2 regions of the Nocardioides massiliensis genome follow, and region 2 is predicted to be linked to the other one. Evidence: predicted binding sites of a transcription regulator. Region 2 holds the regulator's gene; the other holds the start of a gene.
What was found. The regulator LexA, encoded in region 2, represses DNA repair genes until DNA is damaged. The targets are predictions, from matches to a motif close to TCGAACANNTGTTCGA.
Positions count from the first base shown of each region.

Region 1 (14,824 bases), 840 kb from region 2:
GCCCGGCCAGCCCGCCGCCGGCGGAGCCTGCGAGGGCCGAGCCGGAGTGGGACGACGAGGACACCTTCGTCCCGCCGGAGGCCCCGCCGGTCCCCCACGGCACGCGGCTCCAGCGCGCGGCATGGTTCGGCCTGCTGGGGGTGCCCGCGCTGCTGCTGGTCGTGCTGATGCTCGGCATGCGCCCGCCGATGTTCGTCCTCGGCTGTCTCGCCGCGTGGTTCCTCGGCGGCGCCGGCTATCTGTTCACCAAGATGCGCCGCAACGACGACGACGGCTGGGACAGCGGCGCGGTCGTCTAGCTAATCGTCGGCCGAGATCGAGGTGATGACGACGTCCTCGAGCGGCTTGTCCATCTGGTCGGTCTCGACGGCGGCGATCGCGTCGACCACAGCCTGGCTGTCGGCGTCGGCCACCTCGCCGAAGATCGTGTGCAGCCCGTTGAGGTGCGGGGTCGGAGTGACGGTGATGAAGAACTGCGAACCGTTCGTTCCTGGCCCCGCGTTGGCCATGGCGAGCAGATAGGGCCGATCGAAGGTCAGTGACGGGTCGATCTCGTCCTCGAACTGGTAGCCCGGCCCCCCACGACCGGTGCCCTCGGGGTCGCCGCCCTGGATCATGAAACCGTCGATCACCCGATGGAAGATCACGTCCTGGTAGAGCGGCTCGTCGTCCTGCTGCCCCGCCCATGCCTTCGATCCATCGGCCAGGCCGAGGAAGTTGTCGACCGTGATCGGCGCCTGCTCCCCGAACAGCGTGACGGTGATCTCGCCCAAGCTCGTGGACAGCGTGGCCGCTGTCGCCGTGCGCAACTCGGCGGAGTCGCTCTCGCCCGGCGTGAGGCGGCTTTGCGGAGAACTCGTGCCGTTGGGCGGGCCATCCGCGCCGGCGTCATCGCCGCCGCAGGCCGCCAGCAGCCCGAGAGACAACACGGCGACAAGAGCGCAGAGGACGGCACATCGGCGGTTGCGGAACATGGGTCTCTCCCTGACGGCGGTGCTGGCGCGCAGAATGATCGCACAACGCGGTGGTTCGCCCGCCAGACCTCGAGACAGTTGTCCGAGGGTGTCCGAGGGCTCAGCCCTGGCGTGCCAACCCGGCCGCGCCCAGCGCTCCCGCGCGCGGGCCGAGGGCGGCGTACGCGAGTCGGGGCAGGGGGCGGTGCGCGGCGCCGGTGAGGTGGTCGGGCAGACGCGCCTCGGCCATCGCGAGCAGCCCGGTGTCCGGCACGCCGAGCCCGCCGCCGAGGACGACCACGTCGGGGTCGAAAGCGGCCACGAGTCCGGCGAGACCGACGGCCAACCAGTGCCCGACCTCGTCCAGGGTGCTCACCTCGAGCGCCGTGCCCGAGCAGTAGCGCTCCCAGCAGCCGCGCAGGCCGCAGGGGCACGGGCGGCCGTCGGGCACGACCTGGACGTGGCCGAACTCGCCGGCGAGCCCGTTGCGGCCGCGGACCAGACGGCCGTCGGAGAAGATCGCACCACCGATCCCTGTGCCCAGGGCGACGAAGACCATGTCGGGCGAGCCCGCACCGGCGCCGTACCGTTGCTCGGCCCACGCGGCGGCGGTGGCGTCGTTGTCGAGGGTGACGGGCAGGCCGGTGCGCTCCGCGAGCCGGTCGCGCAGCGGCTCGTCGCGCCATGGCACGTGGGCGGAGTGCAGGACGACCCCGCGACGGCCGTCAACCAGGCCTGCTGCGCCGATCCCGAGCGCCGTCACCGGACCGTCGTCCGGGCGCAGCTCGTCGACCACCTCGACCAGCGCGTCCTCGATGGCTCGTGCGTCACCGGCGGGCGTCGGGGCGCGGTGCTCGGCGAGGACCGCGCCGTCGGCGTCGACCAGCAGCCCGAGGATCTTGGTGCCACCGACGTCGACACCGAGGGTGAGCGCGGACGTCATCGGCGGCTCAGGGGCGGCGCGCGAGGTCGGCGGCACCGAGCATCCCGGCGTCGTTGCCCAGCACCGCCGGACGGATCTCGGGGGCCGGGCGGTGACCGCGGCCGATGAGGTGCTGCCCGAAAGCCTCCGCGAGGGGGCCGAGCAGGAGGTCGCCGGCTGCCGCCACGCCGCCGCCGACGACGATGCGCGCGGGGTCGAGGACCGCGCTGACCGAGGCGATGCCCTCCCCGAGCCAGCGGCCGAGCTCCGCGAGCCGCGAGCGCGCAAAGGCGTCACCACCCGCGGCGAGGGTGGTGACGAGCGGCCCGGTGATCCCGGCGACGTCCCCGCCCGCGGCGGTGATCAGGTCGGCCGCGGCCTCCGGGTCGGCCACGGCGGCGATCCGGGCGTCGGCCACCAGCGCGGAGCCGGAGGCGTATTGCTCCCAGCAGCCGTGGTTGCCACACCCGCACAGGCGTCCGCCGGGGACCACCCGGAGGTGGCCGACCTCGCCACCGATGCCGAAGGCACCGCGGCGCAGCTCGCCGTCGAGCACGATGCCACCCCCGACGCCGGTGCCGACCGTGATCAGCAGCAGGTCGTCGACGTCGCGACCCGCGCCGTACGCGAACTCGCCCCAGGCAGCGGCGTTGCCGTCGTTCTCGATCACGACCGGCAGGTCGAGCAGGCGCTCGAGGTCGGCGCGCAGCGGCTCGTCGCGCCAGGCGAGGTTCGGGGAGAACAAGATGGTCGACCGGGACGCGTCGATGAAGCCGGCCGCACCGACCCCGACACCGCCGATGGGACGCCCGACCTCGGCGCGCAGCTCGACGACGAGCTCGACGATCGAGGCCTCGATCGCCTCGGGGTCGCTGGCCGGGGACTCACGGCGGCCTCGGGCCAGCAGCCGGCCGGTCTCGTCGACCACCCCGGCGGCGATCTTGGTGCCGCCGACGTCGACGCCGATGGTCAGCGTCATGCGTCGTCCCCGTCGAGGTCCCCGTCAAGATGAATGTGCTCGACCGGTCCGCGGTCCCGGTCGGGCTGGCTGGACTGGCCTGCCTGCCGGGACTGGCCGGTCTGTGCGTCCGTGGGCACGTGGGTCGCGAGCAGGCCCGCCACCGCCTGGACGAGCGACCCGGCCGCGCTGGTCAGATGAGCGCGCACCTCCGGGCTGGTCGAGCGCACGACGCCGATCGCCTGGCACACCGGGCAGTAGCGGCAGTCCGCGCCCCCGGTGGCGACGTGGTCGTTGACCGACCGCGCGGCCGCGGTGAGGCGCTCGCCGAGGTCGTCGGCGACGTGGCCCGCGTCCTGGGTGCGCGCCCAGTCCGAGAGCACGCCGAAGAGCTTCGCGGCCTCCTCGCCGACCGAGCCGACGTCCTCACGCCCCGCGTCACTCATGACTGCTCCTCCCCCGTGGAATCCTGTGCCTCTGTCTCGGATGTCTGGGTCACGAACCGCACCTGCAACGCACCTTCCTCCACTCCCGCGCCGGCGACCCGCATGCGACCCAGCGCGCTCGGCAACGTCAGCAGCCGACGGTAGGACCCGACGGTCACGACCAGGTCGTCGCCGTGCCGGGCGAGGTGCACATCCTGCCTGGCCGCGAACGGCAGCGCGATGCGCAGGGTCGCGCCGGCGTCGGTGCGGCGCACGGTCATCGGCCCCTCGCCGGTCGGCACGGCCAGCGGGTCCGTCTCGCCGTACGCCGCTGCAGCGAACGCCGCGAGCTCGTCGGTGCCGACCGGCTCGCGTGCGTGGTAGGCCGAGCGCCACACGGGTAGGCCGGCGAAGGACTGCTCCACCTCCTCGAGCACGCGGGTCTGCGCCTCGACCCACGAGCCGCGCCACGCGTCGGCACCGTCGGCCGGGAAGACGCGATTGGCGACGACACCGTCGACGCGGTAGCCGAAGAGACTGAGGTTGGTCAGCGACCGGCGGGCCTCGGCCACGACGACGGTCTCGGGGGTGAGGACGAGCCGCACGCTGGCGTCGTCACCGGTGAGCAGCTCGTGGACCTCGTGCAGGTCGGCGTGCAGCCGCTCCAGGGCGTCGAAGACGACGTCCTGCGGCATGGGAACGCCCGCAGCGCGGGCGAGGACCGGGCGCAGCGCCTTGACCACCCGGCGCTCCATGGGGAAGACACGCTCCATGTACCACCCCAGCGCCTCCGGCAGCGCCAGCAGCCGAAGCGTCTCCGCGGTCGGGGCACAGTCGACGACGACCACGTCCCAGCGGCCCGACTGGACCTGGGCCCGCACCTCGAGCAGGGCGAGCACCTCCTCGGCCCCCGGGAGGACGGTGAGCTCCTCGGCGGTGATCCGGTCGACCCCGGCGGCGTCCAGGACGCTGAGCAGGTAGTGCTGGACGTCGCGCCAGGACGCCTCGAACCGCCGCTGGGCGTCGACCTGCTGGACGAAGAGCCGGTCCTCGACCTCGGTCGGCTCGTGCCCGATCGCCGCGCCGGCCTCGGGGCCGAAGGCGTCGGCCAGCGAGTGCGCCGCGTCCGTGGAGAGCACGAGGGTCCGCTCCCCGCGGCGCGCGGCCATCGTCGCCGTACCCGCGGCTGCGGTGGTCTTGCCGACGCCGCCCTTGCCGGTGAACAGGAGGATGCGCACGCGCGGCTCCGCCGCGCTCAGGAGAGGGACTCGACGCGCTTCTTGAGGCCCTTCAGCGCGGTGTCGATGATGACCTTCTCGGCCTTGCGCTTGAGCATGCCGATCATCGGGATCGCCACGTCGACGGCGAGCCGGTAGGTGACCTCGGTGCGCCCGTCGCCGAGGTCCTCGAGCTCGTAGGCGCCGTCCATCGCGCGCACCATCTTGCCCTCGGCGAGGGTCCAGGTGACGGAACGGTCGCCGTCCCAGACGTAGGCCAGCGTGTAGGAGTCCTTGATGGGGGCGGCGTCGAGCTCGAAGTAGACCTTCTCGGCGCGGCCACCGGTGCCCTCGGCCACGACGTCGGCGGTCTTCACCCCCTGGGCCCAGTCGGGGTAGGCGTCGAAGTCGGCGATCACGGCCATCACGGCCGCGGGGCTGGCGGCGACGACGATGCTCGAGGAGGTCTGGTCGGGCACGAGGAGTCCTTCGCTGCCGGGCGCACACGCGCGGGACGGGCATCGGCGACACTATCCGACCCAGGAGTAACGTGCTCGTGTCGGTCCACCCCCTTCAGGAGAACGCAAACAGTGCGCGAGTACGCCACCCCCCTGTCCCCCGTCCACACGGCGGCGATCCCGTCGACCGGGAGCCTCACCGACGACCTGGTGACCAACGCGCAGCAGCATCCGGACGCCGTGCTCTATGCCCGGCCCGCCGCGGACGGGTGGAGCGACGTCACCGCGGCCGAGTTCCACGAGCAGGTGCGGGCGGTCGCGAAGGGCCTCCTCGCGGCGGGTGTCGAGGAGGGCGACCGGGTCGGGTTGATCTCCAAGACCCGCTACGAGTGGACCCTGCTCGACTACGCGATCTGGTACGCCGGCGCGGTGACCGTGCCGATCTACGAGACCTCTTCGGCGCACCAGATCCGGTGGATCCTGTCGGACTCCGGTGCGGTCGCGGTGATCACGGAGAACGCCGACCACCGCGGCCGGGTCGGCGAGGTGCGCGCCGACCTCGAGGACCTCTCGCACGTCTGGACGATCGACGACCGGGCCGTGGAGGTGCTGACCGCGCTCGGGACCGACGTCGACGACGACGTCCTCGACGCACGCCGCGCCGCTGTGACGCCGCTGTCGGTCGCGACGCTGATCTACACCTCCGGCACGACCGGCGACCCCAAGGGCTGCATGCTCACGCACGGCAACTTCGCCTTCGAGCTCGGGGTGGCGGTCCACGAGCTGCAGGAGCTGTTCGGCAACGGCGATGCGCCCGACGGTGAGCAGCAGTCGACGTTGCTCTTTCTGCCGCTGGCTCACGTCTTCGCTCGGATCATCCAGATCGGCTGCATGAAGGCGCGCGTGCGGATGGGCCACTCGGCCGACGTGAGCCAGCTGCTGCCTGCGCTGGCGAGCTTCCGCCCGTCGTTCCTGCTGGCGGTGCCGCGGGTGTTCGAGAAGGTCTTCAACGGCGCCTCGCAGCGCGCGACCGCCGACGGTCGCGGGGCGATCTTCGACCGGGCCGCCGAGACCGCCATCGCCTGGTCGCGCGCCGACGAGGCCGGCAAGGTCGGGCTGCGGCTGCGCGCCAAGCACGCGCTCTTCGACAAGCTCGTCTACGGCAAGCTGCGCCAGGCGCTGGGCGGTCGCTGCGACTACGCCATCTCCGGTGGCGCGCCGCTCGGTGAGCGCCTGGGCCACTTCTTCCGCGGCATCGGGCTCACTGTCCTCGAGGGCTACGGCCTCAGCGAGACCACCGCGGCGCTGACGGTCAACCTGCCCGGGGCGCTGAAGATCGGGTCCGTCGGCCGGCCGCTGCCCGGCACCGCCGTACGTGTGGCCGAGGACGGGGAGCTGCTCTTCCGCGGTGGCCAGGTGTTCTCCGGCTACTGGAACAACGAGGCCGCGACCCGCGAGGCCCTCGACTCCGACGGCTGGTTCCGCACCGGCGACGTCGGCGAGGTCGACTCCGACGGCTTCGTCCGGATTACCGGGCGCAAGAAGGAGATCATCGTGACCGCCGGCGGCAAGAACGTCGCCCCGGCCGTGCTCGAGGACCGCGTGCGCGCCCACCCGCTCGTCAGTCAGTGTCTGGTCGTCGGCGACGGCCGCCCGTTCATCGGCGCCCTGATCACCCTCGACGAGGAGGGCGTGACCGCCTGGGCGGAGCAGCACGGACGCAAGGGTGACGTGGGGGCACTTGCCAACGACCCCGACCTGCGCACCGAGATCGACGCCGCGGTCGCCGAGGCCAACAAGGCCGTCTCCAAGGCGGAGTCGATCCGCAAGCACCGCATCCTCGAGGCCGACTGGACGGAGGAGGCCGGCTACGTCACCCCGAGCCTGAAGCTCAAGCGGACCGCGGTCATGCGCGACTTCACCGATGAGGTCGAGGCGCTCTACAACTGACCGATGCCTCGGGGTCGCCACAGATCGATCGCAGGGGCTGATATGGATCATGCCACCTCGTCGCTGATTCCCCCGTGCGTTGAACGTTCTGTTCGATTCATCGCACCTCGCGCGTAAAGTCACGGTTCTGAGGCACACGGATCGACCGACTGTCCGGAGCGCGTGCCAACCGGCATGTAGCAAGGAGTTCGCGTGGAGAACGAAATCGAGTTGATGAGTGACGGCGACGGCCTCGCCGTCATCGGTGAGGCGTCAGCCGTCGAACGGTTCCTCGACACCTTGGGCTTGCCATCGAAAGATCTCGGGTTAGCGCGCCTCAGCAAGGTCCTGAACCTTGGAGCGGTTGGCTCACATGCAGCTTCGGCCCACGCAGCCTCGCAAGTGGTTGACTCTGCGCGCTGGGTGCGATTGACCGAGGATTCCGCGCGCAAGGTCAATCAGTTGGGGCTGACACCCACCAAGACGTCCGGCGTCAGCCACGCGATGATCGGTACGCCCGGCGACATCAAGTCCTGGATTCAGCTGGACAGGGGTCCCGGCCAACTGCCGACCAACCCGCGGTTGTTCGCAGGGGCACCCGCGCTTATGGCTCAACTCGCCATGCAGCAGGCGATGGACGAGATCACTGATTATCTGGCCGCCATCGACGCAAAGCTCGACGAGGTGCTTCGCGCTCAGAAGGACTCTGTCCTCGCGCGGATGATCGGAGTGGGGCTCCAAATCGAGGAGGCTATGACGATCCGCGAGCACGTCGGCCGCGTCAACGAGGTTACTTGGTCCAAGATCCAAGACGCTGCAGGCACGATTGCCGACACTCAGGCGTACGCATTGCTCCAGCTGGACGCGCTCGCGGAGAAGCTCGAGCGGAAGTCGACGATTGCGGACCTGATGAAGACGGCCAAGGACACGGAAGCAAGAGTCCGAGATTGGCTCGCGGTGCTCGCTCGTTGCTTCCAGCTCCAAGAAGGCATCGCCATCCTTGAGCTCGACCGGGTTCTCGAGACTGCGCCGGATGACTTGGACGGCCATCGCCTGGGACTAAAGGCTGCTCGTCAGGAGCGGCTCAATGCTGTCTCCCAAAGCACCGAGCGGCTGGTCGCGCGGATGGAGTCGGCCGCGGCGACGGCCAACTCGCGGGTCCTGTTCAATCCGATCCAATCGCCCGCCGTCGTTCAGGCGAGCACGAACGTCACCATGTCCATCGTTGAATTCCACGAGCGACTCGGGGTGGGGGCTTCCCGATACGACCTCGAGACGCGACGTTGGGCCGCTGCCGCGGCCGAGGTACGCGACTCCGCACGCACAAGGGGAGCGAGCGCGTTGGGCGCTGGCAAGCGTCTCAGCACCGAAACTCGCCAGCGCGCCACCTCGGCAACAGAGAAGGTTGCCAGCAGGTTCGTCGAACGAGCGCGACGTCGGGGTGGCTCTGACCAGGACGGTGGCGGGGCAGCGTAACCCGCCTCAATCGGCGGCGCCGGACGTACCGATGCCGGGAGTGCCTACAGCCCACTGGAGGATGCTGGAGGTTCACGATCGCTGGTCTAGACGAGGCTCCGACTGTCGCTGCATACATAGACCCCACGACCAGCATTCGCACGCACAAGATTCGCATGCCGACTTCCGGACCGCGATGGTCTCGCGAAGCTCCGCGAAGTGGCCGGCAGACCGCTAGACGCCGCCGGCCCCTGGCGGGACAGCGGAACGACGCTCGATGACCAACAGCGACGAATGGGGCGACGCCTGCGAAGAACGTGACCTCCCCCGGAAGGGCCGGCCCGCTGACAACGCGCCGCGGCGCGTGCGCGGAGGCCGGACTGAAACCGGAGGGCCGAACACCCATCTCGCCGTGTTGCCAACCGGATCGAACTGGTGTACGGTTAGTGGTACGCCGTACCGGCGACGAGGCCTCGCATCCAGCGCTGGTCGAAACCGGACGGACAGACGCACCACGGTTAGTAATTGCCCCACCCGAGAGCGTGGATGGGCCCCCGGCGTCGCCGCGTAGATCAGTTCATCGATCATCACGCTGCGCGAAGGGAGGCCCCCGTGATGAACAGTCAACACCCCATCACCGACAGCCTCGCCGTGCTGCACGCCGCACTCGACCAGGTCGGGGTCGCCCAAGCCTGGGCACTACCGCCCGAGGCCAAGAAGCAGGTCCTGCGCGACCTCGCCCGCGCCGAAGCCCGCGTGACCGCGATGAAGCTGCAGGTCCTCGCCCTCTCCGCCGACCTGGCCGAGGAATCCGGCGACAAGGACGCCGGATCCTGGCTGGCCCGCGACCAACGCCTCGAACGCCGCAACGCCCGCCTCGACGACAAACTCGCCAGCGCCCTCGACACCCGCTGGCACCACCTCACCGACGCCTTTACCGCCGGCGTCGTGAATCTCGACCAGGTCCGGGTCATCGCCCGCGCACTCGACGAGCTCGTCGAGGGCGACGACGACCTCGACCCCGAACTGGTGCAGCGCGCCGAACGCACCCTGGTCGACCATGCGGCGAAGTTCGGACCGTACGAGCTGCGCATCCTCGGGCGCCGGATCCTCGAACACCTCGACCCCCATGGCACCCAGGCCCGCGACGAACGCCGCCTACGCGACGCCGAAGCGCACGCCAACAAGACCCAACGCCTGTCCTGGCGATCGCTCGGTGACGGCACCACCCGCCTCACCGGGGTGATCGGTGACGACGTCGCCCACCGCCTCGAAACCATCCTCAACGCCTTCGCCCAACCCCGCAAACAAGCAGCCGCCGCCGACGGCAAGCTGATCCCCCGCCCCCGGCTCATGGCACTCGCGTTCCGCGACCTCCTCGAACGCCTCGACCCCACCCGCATCCCCGACCACGGCGGAGACGCCACCACCGTCATCGTCACCATCACCCTCCACGAGCTGCGTGAAGGACTCGGCAAAGCCGGGCTCGGGTTCGACCCCGACGGCGACGACACCCACATCACCCCCGAGCACGCCCGCCGCCTGGCCTGCCAGGCACAGATCATCCCCGCGGTCCTCGGCGAAGCCGGCGAGATCCTCGACCTCGGCCGCGCCAGCCGCCTCCACACCCCCGCAATGCGCAAAGCCATCCGGCTCCGCGACAAAACCTGCCGCGCCGACGGCTGCGACATCCCCGCCACCTGGTGCGAAATCCACCACCTCATCCCGTGGAGCGAGGGCGGCAAGACGTCGGTCAAGGACGGCGTCGCGCTCTGCAGCCACCACCACCACATCGTTCACGACCCCGCGTTCGACCACGAGCGACATCCCGACGGCAGCTTCAGGTTCTATCGACGCAGATAGGTCTCGACAAGCTCGACCAACGAGCAGGAGCTCGACCTACGAGCAGGAGCTCGACCTACGGGCAGAGCTCGACCAACGAGCGCGTGCTCGAACATTCACATCGGCGGGGGCGGCAGGGATCAGACCTGCCCGGCACCCTCGACGATCAGCAGCACGGCGAAGACGGCGAAGGCCGCCGCGGCGCCGTACTTGATGACGTTCTCAGGCAGCCGCTTGCCCAGCACGGCGCCGGCCACGATCGCCAGGGCATCGGCGGCGACCATGCCGACGGTGCTGCCGATCCAGACGCCGAACCAGTTCTCGGTGGTGGCCAAGGTGATCGTCGCGAGCATGGTCTTGTCGCCGAGCTCGGCGAGGAAGAACGCCACGCCCACGGCGAGGAGCGCCTTGCCGGTGCTGCGCTTGGCCTTCTCGGCCTCGTCCTCGGTGAGCTCGTCGCCGCGCAGCGTCCACAGGGCGAAGCCGATGAACGCGATGCCGGCGCCGATCGAGATCCAGCCCTGGTAGTCGGAGAACGCCTCGCCGATCCAGAAGCCGATGCCGACCGAGGCGAGGTGGACCACCGCCGTCGCGGCGGTGATGCCGATGAGTACGTCGCGGGTCCGGTAGCGGGTGGCGAAGGTCATCGCCATCAGCTGGGACTTGTCGCCGAGCTCCGCGATGAAGATCACCACGGTGCTGAGCAGAAGAGCTGAGAGCACGAGCCGCGACTCTACGCCGGGCGCCGGCGCCGAGACGAGGCGGGCGAATTCCTCGGATCCGTGGTAGCCCCGCCGATGGGGGTGCTGTCACACGAGATCCGGTCTGTGCTCACCGGTCCTCTCGGGAGATGAACCCGACTGGTCTGTGCGCGCACGCCGCTGGACGCAAGGGAAGTTCTCTCCATGGATCGTCGACGAGTCCTCCTCATCGTCGCCGCAGCCATCGCCGCGGTCGGGACCCTGCTGGTGTTCCTCTACGTCCGCAGCGTCGACGAACGCGCCAACGAGCAGTTCGACGCCGTCTCGGTCCTGCGGGCCGTGGACGTGATCGCCGCCGGCGAGTCGATCGAAGCGGCGCAAGCGGCCGGCAAGCTCGAGATGGGGACCGTGAGCCGCAACGCGGTCCTCGACGGTGCCCGGACCAACACCGACGGGATGACCGGCTCGGTGGCGCTCACCACGATCTACCCGGGCGAGCAGATCCTCGACAGCCGGTTCGGCACCGCCGCCGCCACCGAGGTCCTCACCATCCCCGAGGGGATGATGGCGATCTCGGTCAACCTGTCCGACCCCGCCCGCGTCGCCGGCTTCGTCAACCCTGGCGCGGAGGTCTCGATCTTCCTCACCGCGCAGAACGGACCCCAGGGCGCCTACACGCGGATGCTCCTGCCGCGGGTCACCGTCATCGGTGTCGGCACCACCTCGGTCGTCCCGACTACGACCACCGATGGGTCCGGCGGCCAGACCACCGAGCAGCTCCCCCGCACCCTGCTGACCCTCGCGCTGACGCAGAAGCAGGCCGAGAAGGTGCTCTTCGGCTCCACATCCGGCGAGCTCGCCTTCGGTCTGCTGACCGAGGACTCCGAGGTCACCCCCGGCCCGGGCGTCGACGTGCGCAACCTCTTCTGACCCTCCCGAGGACGTGATCTGATGCCTGTCGTCGTCAACGCCGACACCCCGCTGCCGCCGGGGGTGGCCGCGGCCCTCCCCCCGCGCACCCCCACCCTCGCCACCGCCGCGGAGCTGTCCGCCCACATGGACACCCACAGCAACGTGCACGCCGTGGTGTTCGGGCCCGCCGTACCCCTCGACGAGGCGACCGACTTCGCCGACAGCATCCGGATCCGCCGACCCGATATCTCCGTGATCGTCGTGCGCGAGGGCGTCGACCCCGACGTGCTGAGTGCGTGCATGGACGCCGGCGTACGCGACGTGGTGGACACCGCGAAGCCCGAACGGCTCGCCGCGGCCGTCGACCGCGCCCAGCAGGTCTGGTCCGCGATCCACGGCGTGGAGGCGTCGACCTCCCCGCAGCGCGGTCAGCAGGTCACGGTCTTCTCCCCCAAAGGCGGCGTCGGCAAGACCACGACCGCGGTCAACCTGGCGCTCGCGCTGTCCGACGGCGGCCGTCGCCGCGTCTGCCTGGTCGACCTCGACCTCGCCTTCGGCGACGTCGCCATCACCCTGCAGCTGTTCCCCCACCACACGATCTACGAGGCGGTCCCGGTCGAGGACCACCTCGACTTCGAGATGCTGGAGAACCTGCTGACCCGCCACGAGGACTCCCTCATGGTGTTGGCGGCGCCGACCCAGCCCGACGCCAAGGACCGGATCCGCGCGAGCCTCGTGGGCCGGGTGCTGCGGACGCTGAAGGACAACTTCGACTACGTCGTCGTCGATACCGCGCCGAGCTTCGAGGAGCACGTGCTGCAGGCCTTCGACGAGACCGACGAGTGCGTCCTGGTCGCCACGCTCGATGTTCCGACGCTGAAGAACGTCAAGATCGCGATGGAGACCCTCGACCTGCTGCAGGTTGCGCCGGGTCATCGCTGGCTCGTGCTCAACCGGGCCGATGCCGAGGTGGGCCTGAGCGTCGACAAGGTCGAGTCCATCCTCGGCCTGCCAGTCACGGTCAGCCTGCCGACCGCGGTGGAGGTCGCCAGCGCCACCAACTCCGGGCGACCGATCCTGCTCTCCCACCCCGGCCACCCGGTGAGCAAGGAGCTGAAGACGTTCGCCGACCGCCTCGTCGGCGCGCCCACCGTCGACGCTGACGCGCCTGCAGCGGCTGCCGACACCAAGCCCCGTCGATTCGCCCGTTCCCGGAGGTAGTCACCGTGAGCACCCTCAGCGAGCGCCTCGCGGCCGCGCAGCGCCCCCAAGCCCCGGACCCCGAGCCCGCGCTCTCCACCACAGCCGGCAAGCGCCGCGCGCCCGTGCCCCCGGACAGCGACCGGTTCGAGGAGCTCAAGAGCGGCGTACACAAGGAGCTGCTCCAGCAGCTCGGACCGCAGCTGTACGACGCCGACATGCCGCAGTCGGAGCTCGACGACCGGGTGCGCAACGCGCTCAGCGACGTGATGGGCCGGTCCAACCAGCCGCTGACCGCCGCCGACCGTGGGCGCATCACCCAGGAGATCATCGACGACATCCTGGGCTACGGCCCGATCGAGCCCTTCCTGCGCGACCCGGACCTCACCGAGGTCATGGTCAACGGCCACGCCGACATCTGGATCGAGCGCGCTGGCCGGCTGGAGCGGGTCGATGCGCGCTTCAACGACGAGGCACACCTGCGCCGCACGATCGACAAGATCGTCTCCCGCATCGGACGCCGCGTCGACGAGTCGAGCCCCATGGTTGACGCACGTCTGCCCGACGGCAGCCGCGTCAACGCGGTCGTGCCGCCGCTGGCCATCGACGGCTCGGCGCTGACGATCCGGAAGTTCTCCGCCGACCCGCTGACCGCGGACGACCTGATCTCCTTCGGGTCGCTCTCGCAGCGCACGGCCGACTTCCTGGAGGCCTGCGTGCGGGGACGGCTCAACGTCATCGTCTCCGGCAGCACCGGTGCCGGAAAGACGACGACGCTCAACGTCTTGTCGTCGTTCATTCCCCACGACGAGCGCATCGTGACGATCGAGGACGCCGCCGAGCTGCAGTTGCACCAGGAGCACGTGGTGCGCCTGGAGTCGCGCCCGGCCAACATCGAGGGCAAGGGCGCGGTCACCATCCGCGACCTGGTCCGCAACTCACTGCGCATGCGGCCCGACCGCATCGTCATCGGTGAGGTCCGCGACGCTTCCGCGCTCGACCTGCTGCAGGCCATGAACACCGGTCACGACGGGTCGCTCGCGACGCTGCACTCCAACGGTCCGCGCGACACCCTGTCGCGGCTGGAGACGATGGTGCTGATGGCCGGCATGGACCTGCCCATCCGCGCGATCCGCGAGCAGGTCGCCTCGGCCGTGGACCTAATCGTCCACCAGACCCGCTTCCGCGACGGCAGCCGCCACATCACCCACATCACCGAGGTGGAGCGGATGGAGGGCGACATCATCACGCTGCAGGACGTCTTCGTCTATGACCACGGCGCGGGCTTCGACGCCGAGGGACGCTCCCTCGGCCGTCTGCGCGGCACCGGCCTGCGGCCGAAGTTCCTCGACAAGCTGGCGCAATACAACGTCACCGTCGACCCGATGATCTTCGCGACGGACCCACGATGATGCTGCGCCACCTCGCCTCCCTCCTCCTGCTCCTCGCCCTGCTCGGCGCGGGAGCGGCGTACGCCGTACCCACACCGGGGCTGGCGATCGACCACGTCGAGCCCGGCGACGACACCGTGCGCGTGCTCGTGTCCGTGCCTGCTGGGGTCGAGGTCGACCCCGCGACGGTGACGGTCAGCCTCGACGGCCAGGAGCTCGCCGCCACCGCGGAGCAGACCGACACCGGCGTCAGCGTCGAGCGCACCACGGTGCTGGCCATCGACACCAGCAACAGCATGCGCGGCGCACGCTTCGCCGCCGCCAAGCAGGCCGCGTCCGCGTTCCTGTCGACCGTGCCCGACGACGTGCGCGTCGGGGTTGTGTCGTACGCCGGCGAGGTCGTCGTCGCGCAGGAGCCCACGCTCGACCGGGACGCTACACAGGCGGTGCTGGACGGCCTG
Region 1 is NZ_JAUSQM010000001.1:3,403,661-3,418,484, forward strand. It holds gene J2S59_RS16790 (hypothetical protein) at 1-299, shown strand, start outside; gene J2S59_RS16795 (peptidylprolyl isomerase) at 300-809, opposite strand; gene J2S59_RS16800 (ROK family protein) at 1,075-1,896, opposite strand; gene J2S59_RS16805 (ROK family glucokinase) at 1,904-2,854, opposite strand; gene J2S59_RS16810 (hypothetical protein) at 2,851-3,279, opposite strand; gene J2S59_RS16815 (ArsA family ATPase) at 3,276-4,496, opposite strand; gene J2S59_RS16820 (SRPBCC family protein) at 4,514-4,954, opposite strand; gene J2S59_RS16825 (AMP-dependent synthetase/ligase) at 5,066-6,883, shown strand; gene J2S59_RS16830 (hypothetical protein) at 7,076-8,338, shown strand; gene J2S59_RS16835 (HNH endonuclease signature motif containing protein) at 8,933-10,180, shown strand; gene J2S59_RS16840 (TMEM165/GDT1 family protein) at 10,300-10,881, opposite strand; gene cpaB (Flp pilus assembly protein CpaB) at 11,065-11,790, shown strand; gene J2S59_RS16850 (CpaE/TadZ family protein) at 11,812-12,993, shown strand; gene J2S59_RS16855 (TadA family conjugal transfer-associated ATPase) at 12,999-14,384, shown strand; gene J2S59_RS16860 (type II secretion system F family protein) at 14,381-14,824, shown strand, end outside.
Region 1: a site for LexA is predicted at 8,745-8,760, ahead of J2S59_RS16835 (HNH endonuclease signature motif containing protein). Genes of this name have one in related genera too.

Region 2 (14,824 bases):
CACTCCGGACGGCGCGCCCGGCGCACCTCACCGCGACGCGTCCTCGGCTACCTGCTCGGCACCGTCGCCACCATCGGTGCCTGGCTCTACCTCATCAGCGCCGCGATCACCTTCGGCGTGCTCGCCCGCAGCGGCACCTCGATCGCCTGGCTGTTCACCACGCTGGCGGGCCTCGGCGCCACCGCGTGCCTGCTCATCGCGCTCATCCTGCTGACCCGGGTGCTCCGCGAGCTCGGCGTGCTGTCCCCCGCGCCCGGTGCCCGCGGTGGTCGGCGCGCGGCGCGCTGACACTAGCCTTCCGCCATGCCCGAGCCCGCCGTCCCGCCCGCACCCGTCCCTGCACGCACCCGCTGGCGCCGACCCGCCCTGCGGGCGGCGTACGTCGCCCTCGCCGCGACCGACACCGCGTTGGCCGCCTCGACGGACCCCCGCGCCCACCGGCTGCGCCGCTACACCAAGCCGGCGCTCCTGCCGCTGCTGGTGGCCGGCAACCCGGCCGGCGACCAGCGGCTGTTGGTGACCGCCCAGCTCGCCTCGACCGCCGGCGACGTCGCGCTGCTGCGCTCCGGCGACGGGGCCCTGCGCGCCGGCATGACGGCCTTCGCCGTCGCGCAGGGGTCCTACCTCACGCGGTTCGTGCTGACCCGACGGACGCGCACGGCACCCGCGGCCACCGCCACCCGCACCGTAGCTACGCCCGGCCTCCCCCGGCTGCGGGCGGCATTCGGGGTCCTGGCCGGCACCAACGCCGTCGTCGCCGGCGTCGCCGCACGCCGCCGCGACCCGGCGCTACAGGCGCCCACGACGGCGTACGGCCTGCTGCTCAGCGCGATGGCACTCGGCGCGTTCAGCGCCCGCGGCACGCGCGCGGCGCGGATCCTGGTGTCGGCGGGGGCTGCGTCGTTCGTGTTCTCCGACAGCGTGCTCGCCGTGCGCGAGCACGTCTGGCCCGAGGCGCCGGCCGTGCTCGAGGGCGCGGTCATGGCCAGCTACACCAGCGCGCAGCTGCTCCTGGCCGAGGGGATCAGCGCGCTGCCCCGGTGACGCTCGTCGCACAGAGGGAGGACATGCAACGAGGGGCGGGCCCACCCCGGGCCCGCCCCTCGTCTTCCCCTCTCGTCGGACCCCGGGTCGAGGGAGGCCCGACGAGAAATCAGGTGCGCGCCCCGCGTGGTCGCGAGGGACGCCAATGCGGCTCGATCAGCCGAGCGGGATGGCCAGCTCCTGGCCGACCTGCAGGCCGGCACCCTCGAGCGCGTTGAGCTTCTCGATGCGGTGGACCATCGCGCGGACCTCGCCGGGGGCGGCGACGTCGGAGGCGATCTCCCACAGCGTGTCGCCGGCGCCGACGACCACGGTGCGGGTGGGCACCGGGGTGCCTGCGTCGCGGGTGGCGACCGACTGGCCCCCGACCACGATCGAGACCGTCAGCGCCGCCAACAGGCAGACCGCCAGGACGACGAGCCGACCGCGGCGGGTCAGGCGGATCGGCGCCGGACGGCGGACGGGGGTGAAGCTGGGGCTGAGGGTCAAGGTGCTCATGGATGCCTCCGGGGAAGAGAGCGGGTGGTGGATCGGTCGGAACGAGGTCTAGTGGTCGGCACCGACAGTCATGAGCCGGCGAGAAGCCGGACCGACGGCGTGGGCCTGCATTCGAGAGCCTGTTCGTTCGAACACACGTACGACGCTAGAGCACCTGTTCGAACAACGCAAGGACCGAACCGAAGAAATGTTCGAACGCCTCGGCGGCCACCGGGACGACACGCCGTTCGAACAGATGTTTGATCTGCACCAGCCCGGAGGTCTAGGTTCGCCTCATGGCAGCCCCGAAGCGTCCCCGCGCCAGCGTCAGCGAGCTCCCCGACGGACCCCCCGACGCCACGGGCCTGACGCCGCGCCAGCAGCGCGTGCTGACGGTCATCGTGGAGTCGGTCGAGCAGCGCGGCTACCCGCCGAGCATGCGCGAGATCGGCGAGGCCGTCGGGCTGGCGAGCTCGTCCTCCGTGGCCCACCAGCTGCGCACGCTGGAGGAGAAGGGCTTCATCAAGCGCGACCCCAACCGTCCGCGCGCCCTCGAGGTGCTGCTACCCGATGCCATGGCCGGGCGCCGCTCGGTCGGGCCGGCGAGCGAGGCATCGGTCGACGAGACCGGCATCGGGGACCACCGCCCCAGCGCCGCCTACGTCCCCGTGGTGGGACGTATCGCCGCCGGCGGGCCGATCCTCGCCGAGGAGCGCGTCGAAGACGTCTTCCCGCTGCCCAAGACGCTCGTCGGTGACGGCACGCTGTTCCTGCTCGAGGTCAGCGGCGACTCGATGATCGACGCCGCGATCTGCAGCGGTGACTACGTCGTCATCCGCCAGCAGCCGACCGCCGAGAACGGCGAGATCGTGGCGGCGATGATCGACGGCGAGGCGACGGTGAAGACCTTCCGCCGCGTCGACGGTCAGGTCTGGTTGCTGCCCCACAACGACGCCTTCGAGCCGATCGACGGCACCCACGCCACGATCCTCGGCAAGGTCACCGCGGTCCTGCGCCGGGTCTAGCCGGTCCCGCCCGGTGGTGCGGTGCTGCTGCGCACCACCAGGGTCGTGGGGAACGTCCGACGGGTCGCGCTGCCCTGGTTCGTCGGACTCCCCGCCGGGCTGCCCGCCGGGCTCTCTGCTGCGAGCTCGCCCCGCAGCGCGGCCAGCAGCATCGCGGTGATCGCCTCGCCCTGCTCGTAGACCGGTTGCGCGACCGTGGTGAGGTCGAGGAACGACGCCATCTCGTGGTCGTCGACGCCCATCACCGACACGTCCTGGGGCGTACGCCGCCCCGCGCGCCGCAGCGCCCGCAGGACACCGATCGCCATCTCGTCGGAGGCTGCATAGATCGCCGTCGGTGGGTCGGCGAGCTCCATCAGCCGCTCCCCCGCCCGCTCGCCGCCCGCCATCGTGAAGTCGCCGACCTCGTCGTAGCCCGGCACCAGCGGCAGTCCGTGGCGAGCCATCGCTGCTCGCCAGCCCTCGGCCCGCAGCCGCGGAGCGCGGTGGTCGAGGGTGTCCTCGAGGCCGCCGCCGACGTAGGCGATGCGTTCATGCCCCAGCTCGACGAGGTGGTCGACCGCCTGGGCCGAGACCCCGACGTCGTCGATGTCGACGCAGCAGAAGCCGGGGGCCTCCGCCCCCACCAGTCCGACGGGCAGGTCCCAGGAGCGGAGGTTCTCCTGCTCCTCCGGCGTCGGGGTGAGCGCCAGGACGAGCAGGGCGTCCACCCGCTTGGCGAGGTAGCGCGTGGCGAGCAGCCGCTCGCGCGCGCTCTCCTTGCCGCCGAGGTTGTAGAGCAGCAGGTCGTAGCCCTCGCCGCGCAGGCGGTCCTGGGCGCCCTGGACGATCCAGGAGAAGTACCACCGCGTCACGAACGGCACCACGACGCCGATCGTGCGGGTCGTGCCGCTGGCGAGCCCGGCCGCCTGAGGGGAGGCGACGTAGCCCAGCCGACGCGCGGCCTCGAGGACCCGGTGCCGGGTCGCCGGCGACACCCCCGGCAGGCCACGCAGGGCACGCGAGACGCTCGCGGTGGACATGCCGACCTCGCGCGCGACGTCGCGGATCCCGGTCACGACTCCTCGGAGCTCCTCGCGTCACGCCGCTGGCGCAGGTACTCGGCGTACCAGTGGAAGGAGGCCTTGCGGGTGCGGGCACGCGTGGACCGGTCGACGTGCACGATGCCGAAGGTCTGGGTGTAGCCCTCGGCCCACTCGAAGTTGTCGAGCAGGGTCCAGGCGACATAGCCACGGACGTCGGCACCGGCAGCGCGCGCTTTCTCCACCGCGGCCACGTGGTCACGCAGGTAGTCGACCCGAGCGGCGTCGTCGACGCGACCCTCGGCGAGCGTGTCGTGGTAGGCAGCGCCGTTCTCGCACACCAGCACCGGCAGGCCCGTGCGCTCGTGGGTGTCGACGAGCACCTGGGTCATGCCCTGGGCGTCGACCTCCCAGCCGATGTCGGTCAGCGGCCCCCGCGGACGCAGGACGAGCCGCTCGACGCCGGGATAGACGGGTACGCCGTCGGTCGGGTCGCCTTCGCGAGCGAGGTCGGGACGCTCGGGGTTGTAGTAGTTGATGCCGATCCACTCCGCGCTGCCGGCGATCGCGGCCAGGTCCCCGTCCTGCACGAGTGCGGGGTCGGTGAGCTCGGGAGCGATCGCGAGCAGCCCGTCGTCGTACGCACCGTCGGTGAGCGGGCCCAGCCACACCCGGTTGCGGATCGCGTCGACCCCGTCGGCCACGGCGTCGGCCTCGGGCCGCTCCGACCAGATGGGGGCGAGGTTCAGCACGATGCCGACGTCGTCGGCACCGGCGTCGCGCAGCGCCTGCGCGGCCCAGGCGTGCCCGAGCAGCAGGTGGTGGGCCGCGGCGTGCGCGCCGGTGCCGAGACGGCGACCCGGCGCGTGGATCCCAGCGGCGTAGCCGAGGTAGGCCGAGCAGTAGGGCTCGTTGAGGGTGGCCCACATGCCGACCCGGTCACCGAGCCGGGCGTGGACGACCTCGGCGAGCTCGGCGAGGTGGCGACCTGTGTCCCGGGCCAGCCAGCCACCGGCGTCCTCGAGGACCTGCGGCAGGTCCCAGTGGTAGAGCGTCGGCATCGGCGCGACGCCCCGCTCGAGCAGGCCGTCGACCAGGCGGTCGTAGTAGTCCAGACCGCGCTCCTCGACGCCGGCGGCGCGGGTGCCGCCGGGCAGGATCCGGGGCCAGGCCAGCGAGAACCGGTAGTGGTCGACACCGAGGTCGGCGACGAGCGCGAGGTCCTCGTCGAGGCGGTGGTAGGAGTCGCAGGCGACCGAGCCGTCGGAGCCGTCGCGGATCGCCCCGGGTCGCTGGGTGAAGGTGTCCCAGATGGACGGGGTGCGGCCGTCGGCACCGATGGCGCCCTCCACCTGGTAGGACGCCGTGGCGACGCCATAGGTGAAGTGGCCGGGCGCGGGCAGCCCGGCTGGTCGGGAGTTCGGCACGGGTCAGCCCTTGACGCTTCCTGCGAGGAGTCCGCGGACGAAGTAGCGCTGGAGTGCGAGGAACACGATCAGCGGGATGATCAGCGACACGAACGCGCCGGCCGACAGCAGGTGCCAGGCCTGGTCGCGGGTGCCGGACAGCTCGGCGAGCCGCACGGTCATCGGCGAGATGTTGAGGCTGCCGCCACCGAAGACGAGGGCGACGAGCAGGTCGTTCCAGACCCACAGGAACTGGAAGATGCCGAACGCCGCGATCGCGGGGACCATCAGCGGCAGCATGATGCGCGTGAAGATCTGGGCGTGGCCGGCGCCGTCGACGCGCGCCGACTCCACCAGCTCCCCGGGGATCTCGCGCATGAAGTTGTGCAGCAGGAAGATCGCCAGCGGCAGTGCGAACATCGCGTGCGAGAGCCAGATCGTGTAGAAGCCGCCGCCGGGAGCGTCGGCCCCGGCCAGCTGCGGCAGCCCGAACGGCGGGTTCACGTAGAGGCTCAGCAGCGGGATCATCGTGACCTGGATCGGCACGATCTGCAGGGCGAAGACCGCGACGAAGAGCACGTTGCGACCCGGGAACCTCATCCACGCGAAGGCGTACGCCGCCATGGTCGCGAGCGCGATCGGGATGATCACCGCCGGCAGCGTGATGACGATGGAGTTGACGAGGTAGGTGCTCAGCCCGACGTCGTCGCCGGTGAACACCGCGCGGTAGTTGTCGAGCGTGACGTTGGGGTCGGTGAAGAAGCTCCACCACCCGCTGGAGTTGATGTCGCCGACCGGGCGGAACGAGGTGATCAGGAGCCCGGCCGTCGGGACGGTCCACAGGACCGCGATCACCAGCGCCGCGAGCGAGGCCCACGGGGAGGTCAGGCGGCGCTTGGCCTCGGCCGTGACGGACCGCTCCGGCGGGGGCGCCGGCGCCAGCCCTTCGGCGTCGGCGGGCACGACGGGGGACGCGGCGCTCATCGGGCCTCCACCTTCCGCATCTGGCGGACGTTGTACGCGACGATCGGGATGACCAGGACGAACAGCAGCACGGCGAGCGCCGCACCGAGTCCGTTGTTGAACGCGCGGAAGCCCTGGGAGTAGAACTCATAGGCCAGCACGCTCGTGCCGAAGTTGCCGCCGGTCATGGTGCGGACGATGTCGAACACCTTCAGCGTGGCGATCGTGATCGTCGTCAGCACGACGATCAGCGACGGGCGGATGCTGGGCACGGTGATGTAGCGGAACATCCGCCACCCGCTGACGCCGTCGAGGCGCGCGGCCTCGACGATGTCGTCCGGCACGGCCTTGATGGCCGCCGACAGGATCGTCATCGCGAAGCCGGCCTGGACCCAGATCATCACCACGATCAAGAACAGCGTGTTCCACGGCTCGGTGCTGATGAAGCGGTAGGTGTCGAAGCCCAGGCCCTTGAGGATCTGGTTGCCCACGCCGATCTGGGCGGCGCCGGTCTCGCGGTAGGCGTAGACGAACTTCCAGATCAGCGAGGCACCCACCAGCGAGATCGCCATCGGCATGAACATCAGCGCCTTGGCGAACCTCTCGAAGCGTGCCCGGTCGACCAGCACGGCGTAGACCAGGCCGATCACGGTGGCGAGCACCGGGGTGACGAGAACCCACACGGCCGTGTTGCGCAGGACCTGCAGCAACGCGTCGTCGGTGAAGATCGTCCGGTAGTTCTCCAGCCCGACCCACTCGCGCGAGGCGCGGTCGCGGAAGGACTCGATGATCGTGCGGATGGCGGGGTAGAGCAGCCCCAGGGCCAGGAGGGCGACCGCGGGCAGCAGGAACGCGGCCGTCTGCAGCACCTCGCCGATCCGCGAGCGGACCCGAGAGGTCAGGACCAGCACCACTGCCATCACGGCCACGAACAGGCCGATGACGATCAGGAGCTGGACGAACTTCTCACCGGTGGACACAGGTCCTCCTCCTCGATGCGAGGCGCGCCAGGACAGCGCGACAGGACAGGGGGTACGCCGTGGGGTCCGGCACCCGCAGGTGCCGGACCCCACGCACGCATCACGGCCAGGAGGACTCGACGTCCGCGAGGGCGTCCTCGGAGCTCTTGCCGCCGACCCAGGCGACCATCTCGCGCCAGAACGAACCGGCACCGACAGCTCCGGGCATCAGGTCGGAACCGTCGAAACGGAAGACCGCCTCGGGGTCCTGCAGGATCTCCGCGGAGAGCTGGTCGACCGGGCTGACCAGGTTGGCCACGTCGAGACCGGTGTTGGCGCTCACCCAGCCGCCGTCGGGAGTCGCCTTGGCCTTCTCGTTGGCCCACAGGTCGCTGGCCAGGTAGGTCTGGAAGGCCTGGACCTCAGGACGGTCGGAGAACGCGGCCGCGAACTCGCCACCGCCCAGGACCGGCGAGCCGTTCTCGTCGTTGGTCGGCGGGAGGTAGAACGCGAACACGTCGCCGTCCTCGGCGATCTTCACGTCCGGCTTGGCCTCGCCCCAGTTGGCGGCGTAGAAGCTGGCCTGGCGGTGAAGGGCGCACTCACCCTCGAGGATCGGCAGACCGCCCTCCTGGAAGGTGGTCTCCACGATCGACTGCACGTCGCCGTACCCGCCGTTGACCATGTCGGGGTTCTTGAGGATGCTGCCGACACGGTCGAGCGCCTCGACCACCGCCGGGTCGTCGAACGGGATCTCGTGGTCGACCCACTGGTCGTAGACCTCGGCGCCGCCGTCGCGCAGCAGCACGTCCTCGAGCCAGTCGGTGGCCGGCCAGCCGGTGGCCTCGCCCGAGCCGATGCCGACGCACCACGGCTTGATGCCGGTGCCGGCGATCTCCTCGGACAGCGTCATCATGTCGTCCCAGGTCTCCGGGATCTCCCAGCCGTTCTCGTTGAACATCTGCGGGGAGTACCAGACGAACGACTTCACGTTGGCGCCCAGCGGGGCGGCATAGAAGGTGCCGTCGACGCTGCCGTAGGCCTTCCAGTCCTCACCGAAGAACTCGTCGACGTTGTCGGCGACGCTCTGGGGCGCCTCGACCACGGCACCGGTGTCGTTGACCAGGCTGGTCAGCAGACCGGGCTGCGGGATGTAGGCGATGTCCGGCGGGTTGCCGCTGCGCGCCCGCACGACGAGCTGTGCCTCGAACTCCTTCGAGCCCTCGTAGTTGACCTGGGCCCCGGTGCACTCCTCGAAGAGCTTGTAGGAGTCGATGTGGGGCTGGTCCTCCGGGGCAACGATGGAGGTGTAGACCGAGACGGTCTTGCCGGAGAGGTCGCCGAACTCGGTCAGCGCCTCGCACTCGGCCTTGCCCTCGCCGGGCGAGGTGCCACCGGCGGTGTTGGTCTCGCCGCCGTCGCCGTCGTCGCCGCCGCACGCCGCGAGACCGGCTGCGAGCACGAGGACGGCGCCCGTCGCGAGCGCCCGCCTGAACTGGATGGATCGCATGTATCTGACTCCCTTGACTTGAGGTCGACGGGCGACCACCGAAGGAGCGGTCGAGACGTCCGTCACACACGCATGACCCTCTGATGTAAACGTTTACGTTGCCGAAACGCAATGACCGGCACGGTAACGATGCGATAACGCGTCCCGCGGCCGAGGCCGGGGTACGGTCGCCTCCGTGAGCACCTCCACCCCCACGGGCCCCGCCTCCGGCCCCGCCGTCCGACCGCACCCGCTCTCCGCAGCCGCCGCCGAACGCCGTACCCGCGCGGTCGACCAGGTCCCCCACGGTTTGCTCGTCGGCGGCGCGTGGCGCGAGACCGTCGAGACCTTCGTGGTGAGCGACCCGGCGACCGGGGAGACGCTCGCGCAGGTCGCCGACGGCACTCCCGACGACGCCGTCGCCGCCCTCGACGCCGCCGCGGCCGCCCAGGACGACTGGGCCGCCACCGACCCGCGCGAACGCGCCGAGATCCTGCGCCGCGCCTTCGACCTGCTCCAGGAGCGCAGCGAGAGCGTCGCCACGGTCATGACCGCGGAGATGGGCAAGCCGTACGCCGAGGCGCAGGCCGAGGTCAGCTACGGCGGCGAGTTCCTGCGCTGGTTCTCCGAGGAGGCCGTGCGTATCGCCGGCCGCTGGTCCACCGCGCCCACGGGTGGCACCCGACTGCTGACGATGAAGCAGCCGGTGGGACCGACCTACGCCATCACGCCGTGGAACTTCCCGCTCGCCATGGGTACCCGCAAGATCGCGCCCGCGCTGGCCGCCGGCTGCACGATCGTGCTCAAGCCCGCCGGGGCGACGCCGCTGACGTCCCTGCTGCTCGGGCAGATCCTCCTCGACGCCGGGCTCCCCCCCGGTGTCCTCGGCATCATCACCAGCTCGAGCAGCTCGGCGGTCACGGCTCCGCTGCTGGCGGACCCGCGGCTGCGCAAGCTCACCTTCACCGGCTCCACCGAGGTCGGCCGCGCCCTGCTCGAGCAGTCGGCAGCGCAGGTCCTGCGGACGTCGATGGAGCTCGGCGGCAACGCGCCGTTCGTCGTGTGTGCCGACGCCGACCTGGAGGCGGCCGTCGACGGCGCCATGACGGCGAAGATGCGCAACGTCGGTGAGGCCTGCACCGCCGCCAACCGCTTCCTCGTCCATGCCGACCTCGCCGAGGACTTCTCCCGCGCCCTCGCGGAGCGCATGAGCGCCCTGGTGCCCGGCCACGGGCTCGACGAGCACACCACGCTCGGCCCGCTCATCGACGACGACGCGGTGGCGAAGGCCCACGAGCTCATCGAGGACGCCACCCGTGCCGGCGCCCGGATCGCCGCCGGCGGCAGGGCGCTCGACGGCGACGGGTCGTTCCTCGGCGCCACCGTCCTCACCGACGTGCCGGCCTCCGCGCGGATCCTGACGGAGGAGGTCTTCGCGCCGGTCGCGCCGATCACCACCTTCACCGACGACGACGCAGCGATCGCGGCGGCCAACGACACCGAGTACGGCCTCGTCTCCTACGTCTTCACCACGAACCTGTCCCGGGCGATCCGCTATGCCGAGCGCCTCGACGCCGGGATGGTCGGCGTCAACCAGGGCGTGGTCTCCAACCCCGCCGCGCCCTTCGGTGGCGTCAAGCAGTCGGGGCTGGGGCGCGAGGGCGGCCTGGAGGGCATCGAGGAGTACCTCGAGACGAAGTACGTCGGTCTCAAGCTCTGACGCGTCAGTCGAGCGGCACGACGAGGAGCGGCCCGTCGTCGTAGCGCCCGCCGTCGATGGCCAGCACCTGGTCCTCGGCATAGAGCAGTGGTCCGGAGATCGCCGACGAGCGCTCGTGCAGCAGCGAGCCGACGATGGTGTGGCCGTGCACGAGGCACCGGCCGCCGAAGGTCTGCAAGAACGCCCGGGCCTGTGCGGCACCGTCGGCGCGCGTGAACCGCAGCCGGCCGCACAGCTTCGACCACACCGCCCAGGTCCGCTCCTCGTCGTCCGCCGCCAGTTCCGCCCGCACGCGCGCGTTGACCTCGGGCGCGCTCGCGCCCCAGTCGGCGTACGCCGTGGTGTCGGAGTGCACGAGCAGGAAGTCGCCGGCGCGCCCCATCGCCGGCAGTCCGGCGAGCCAGGCGAGACGCTCCTCGTCGAGGGCTGCCTGGTCGTCGACGCGGCCGCCGTTGATGCTCCACGACCGACCGAACCGGCCCGTGGGCCAGCGCGCGGCGCCGATGGCCAGCACCTCGTGGTTGCCGAGGAGGACGTGGACCCGGTCGGGCGCCTGCTCCTGCAGCCCGCGCAGCAGGTCGATCACGCCGACGCCGTCGGGGCCGCGGTCCAGCAGGTCACCGAGCACCCACAGCTCGGCGTCCGGGTCACACCAGCGATCCGCGCTGTCGAGGAGACCGCGGCGACGCAGCGCCGAGCGGAGGTCGGCGAGATGTCCGTGTACGTCGCTGACCACGAACCGCCGTACCCGCACCCCACCATCCTGCCGCACCGGGAAAGGACCGAGCTTCTTACGCCCGCCGGGGACCTGAAACGTCTTCGACGACAACGGGACCGGCGAGGAGGAGGAGGGCGCGGTGAGCGAAAAGAATGGAGCTTGCTCGGCTTCGACGCCGCCGCAAGCGCCGGTGAAACGGTCGGTACTGGTCGGTCGTCGTCGGTCACCACCGGATGACGGCGCCCCCCACGCTCGGCGTTTGCGCACGCCCCGGAACGCCAACGACCCGTCATCGCTGCGACGCGAAACGCGTCTCCCGTCACGGCAACGGATCGCAACCACGACCCGCCCACCGCGCCTCGCGGGACGGAGGGCACGGCGGGGCGCGATCGTCTCGTGCGTTGGCGGACTACGGGAGCTTGGACGCGAGCACGTCGGCCGCCAGGATCTCGGGTGCTGCGCCGAGGAGGTGCTGGTTGGCCATCAGGGCTGCGACGATGGCGCCGTTGGCGTGGGCGTCGCGAGCGGCCTCGTCGGGGAATGCATCGAAGATCCAGAAGGTGTCGGCGTCGGTCCTCGCCGCGAACCAGACAATCGTTCCTACTTCTTCGTTGGCGAGTGCGACAGCGCCGGCGAGCAGATCGGCGAGCGCCTCGTGCTGTCCATCGGCCGCGACGATCTTGGCGACGAAGGCATACGGAAGTGATGCGGGTGTGGGCATGAGGGGTTCTCCTTGAAGTCGGGGTTCTTCGTGGGACGAGTTCAGCGTATGACGAGCGAGGGCCGGTGGGGAGTGGCGTATACGACAGTATTGCTATTGTTCGCGCCATGCGTATCGGACTGATCGCGATCGACGGCTGCTTCGGTTCGGCGGTCGCGTCGGTCATCGACATCGTGCGGGTGGCCGACGGAGCCCGCGGCGATGTCGACCCGCGGCTCGACCCGATCGAACTCGCCATCCTCGGACCGAAGCGGCGAGTCACCACGACGGCATCGATGACCCTGTCGGTGGACCACCCGCTGTCGGAGTCCGGAGAGTTCGACGTGGTCGTCGTTCCTGCGCTTGGAACGCTCACGGCCGTCGCGACCCACGACGCCCTCCAGAGCCGAGATGCTCGTTCGGTCATCGCCTCGCTCGGGCGCCTCGACGAGGCGACCACCCGGATCGCCGCGGCGTGCACCGGCGTGTTCGCTGTCGCCGAGACCGGACGGATGCATCATCGGCGGGCGACGACCAGCTGGTTCCTGGGGCCGGAGTTCCTGAAGCGCTATCCGACCGTCGCCCTCGATCTCGACACCATGGTCGTGGTCGACGGGAACCTCGTCACCGCTGGCGCCGCGTTCGCCCACATCGACCTCGCGCTCTCACTCGTGCGATCGATCAGCCCCGACCTGGCCCAACATGTCGCCAAGCTCCTCATCATCGACGAGCGTCCGTCGCAGGCGGCCTTCGTCGCCTACGAACATCTCCGGCACGAGGACCCGATCGTCGTCGAGTTCGAACGCTTCGTGCGCGCCCGCCTGGACGAACCGTTCAACGTCGCCTTCGTCGCGCAGTCCCTCGGCACCAGCCGGCGCACCCTCGAACGACGAGTCCGTGCGGCGCTCAACCTCACTCCGCTCGGCTTCGTCCAACGGCTTCGCATCGAACGAGCTCGGCACCTCTCAGCAACCACGGACCTCACCTCCGCCGAGATCGCGCTACGGGTCGGCTACGCGAACGCCGAGACTCTGCGCTCCCTCCTGCGCAGGGAGCGACGCCGTTCCTGACCTATCGCCATGCCTGGAGCCGGTGTCCTAGCGCTCGGTTGGAACCCACCTCTCAGCACGTCGCGTCGACGCCCCTGGACGACCCACTCGACACGCCCGCAGCACAGGCCAGGTGACGTGCCCGGCTTCCCGGACGGTCGGGGTTGGGCCTACACCCTCATCTGGGAAGAGCCGGGAAACGGCGGTGGTCGCTGCCCGCGGCCTGTCGCGAGGTGGCGGTCGGTGAGGAGGACCGATCCGGCGCGGCGGCGGACGGGTTCGCCGTGGCGGGTGGTGAACCGGTAGGTGCGCCCGGGTGTCACGTGGGGGCGGTCGTGGTCGCGGCGCGATGGCCGGGGTAGCTGAACGGGCTGCGGGTGCAGGCGGCGCAGGAACTCCTGCAGGCGCTGCTCGAGGCGGGACTCCGGGCTCGCTGCGCTCGGTGCCGCCTCGGGGGCGGCCGGCTCGGGAGTGGGGACGGTGATGACGAGCGTGCCGGCGTGGACCAGCCGGTGGCACGGCCCGCACAGGCCGATGAGGTTGTCGAGGTCCGTCGCCCCGCCGGCCGACCACCAGGTGAGGTGGTGGATCTCCTCCACCGGCAGCGCACACGCCGGCGTGGCGCACCGGTGGGCCTGATGGGCCTCGACCGCTGTGCGCTGCCGCAACGTCGCGACCCGCCGGGTGCGCCCGACGTTGAGCACCCCGGAGTCGGATGCGACACCGGCGGTGGTCACGACCGTGACCTGCCCCAGACACGCCAGGTAGCCCACGAGCGCGGGGCCGATCGGACCGAATCCCTCCAGGCGGGCGACCGGCGCGAACAGGTCGCCCGGGCCCCCGTCCGGTGCGGGCTGGCTCGGTGCGGGCTGGCTCGGTGCGGGCTGGCTCGGTGCGGGCTGGCTCGGTGCGGGCTGGCTCGGTGCGGGCTGGCCCTGCGACTTCCCGTGCTGGGCTGCGGCTGCGGCGGCACCGAACACGTCCGCGGGCACGGTGACCGTCAGATGCGGCCGGACGCCTTTGTCGGCGGGCAGGACACCGGCGTCGAGGATCCCGGTCAACAGCGCCGACAGTCCGGCACAGCGACGCTCGGAAGCGCTGCGCTGGTCGTCGGCAGCGCGGGGTGTGGCGAGCGAGTCGAGGACGGCTTTGAGCTGGGCGCCGGTGGTGGCGCCGAGGAACCCGGTGACGTTGAACCCCTCCCCGCAGCGCACGAGCTTGAGGTCTTCTTTGTCCATGCCCTCGAGCCAGGCCTGGTCGAGCTCGTCGGGATGCAGCCGGGCGCGCATCTCCCGCACCACGCTCATCAACGCACCCGGCTCGTGCGTGATCGCGTAATCGACCAGCGTCTCCTCAGCAGCGAGCATCTCCTCGACACCGATGTGCTTGAGGCCGAACGCGAACACGTTCAGATGCTCGCTGCGCAACCGACCCGCAGCCGCCGCAGCCCCGACCTTGGTGAGGACCCCGGTGACCCGGCTGGTGCGCCGCAACCGCGCGGTCTCAGTGGCGTCGAGGCGCAGCTCGCGCCGCGCCCACGTCGTCACCGTCGAAGCGCCCTCATCCTCGAAGCCCTGGGTCTCCACCAGCTCCGCGATCCCCGCGACCCGCAGCACGTCGAGCACGTCCCGCCCGGTCTGCACCGCCCGCAACATGTCGGTGGTCGGGGCTAGCGTGTCGAGCAGGTCAGCGACCTCCCGCAACACCCCCGCCACGACCCCACGATCCACCACAGCGCGGTCGACCACGACAGGGCCGACCACGCCGGCGGTGTCGGGGATGGAGGAGGGGTCCATGACCCGACGATACTCGAACATATGTTCGAGGGCAACCCTTTCGCCTCATCTGTCCCCCGGGTGAACCGTAGGTGACAGATGAGTGCCGGACGTCACGTCCGCGGTGGTGTGTCGTTGAGGCGGGTGTGACCCTGCCACGTGCCGCCTCCGGCTCCCCCGTCCCACCCGTCTGCGCCGCCTCACCGGTCTCCTCCGCTCCCGTCCCCGAGTCGGACGCCGGCCTCCCACGGCGCTCCGTGCTGCGCGGCGCGGCCGCGGCGGGGGCGGTCGGCACCGTCGCGGTCGCGACCGGACCGGGCTCCAGCGCCGCGGCCGCGTCGGCGTACTTCCGTCACGGCGTCGCCTCCGGCGACCCGCGTCCGCGGCGGGTGATTCTCTGGACGCGCGTGACCCCGACCCCTGCCGCGACGCCGGGGTCGGGCAAGGGTCCGCGCGCCGAGGTCCGCTGGCAGGTCG
Region 2 is NZ_JAUSQM010000001.1:2,559,919-2,574,742, reverse strand. It holds gene J2S59_RS12705 (hypothetical protein) at 1-288, shown strand, start outside; gene J2S59_RS12700 (lysoplasmalogenase family protein) at 304-1,044, shown strand; gene J2S59_RS12695 (LysM peptidoglycan-binding domain-containing protein) at 1,201-1,542, opposite strand; gene lexA (transcriptional repressor LexA) at 1,818-2,546, shown strand; gene J2S59_RS12685 (LacI family DNA-binding transcriptional regulator) at 2,543-3,604, opposite strand; gene J2S59_RS12680 (GH1 family beta-glucosidase) at 3,601-4,995, opposite strand; gene J2S59_RS12675 (carbohydrate ABC transporter permease) at 4,999-5,958, opposite strand; gene J2S59_RS12670 (carbohydrate ABC transporter permease) at 5,955-6,917, opposite strand; gene J2S59_RS12665 (ABC transporter substrate-binding protein) at 7,018-8,406, opposite strand; gene J2S59_RS12660 (NAD-dependent succinate-semialdehyde dehydrogenase) at 8,696-10,105, shown strand; gene J2S59_RS12655 (metallophosphoesterase) at 10,110-10,859, opposite strand; gene J2S59_RS12650 (putative quinol monooxygenase) at 11,233-11,544, opposite strand; gene J2S59_RS12645 (GlxA family transcriptional regulator) at 11,652-12,593, shown strand; gene J2S59_RS12640 (DUF222 domain-containing protein) at 12,743-14,368, opposite strand; gene J2S59_RS12635 (alkaline phosphatase D family protein) at 14,494-14,824, shown strand, end outside.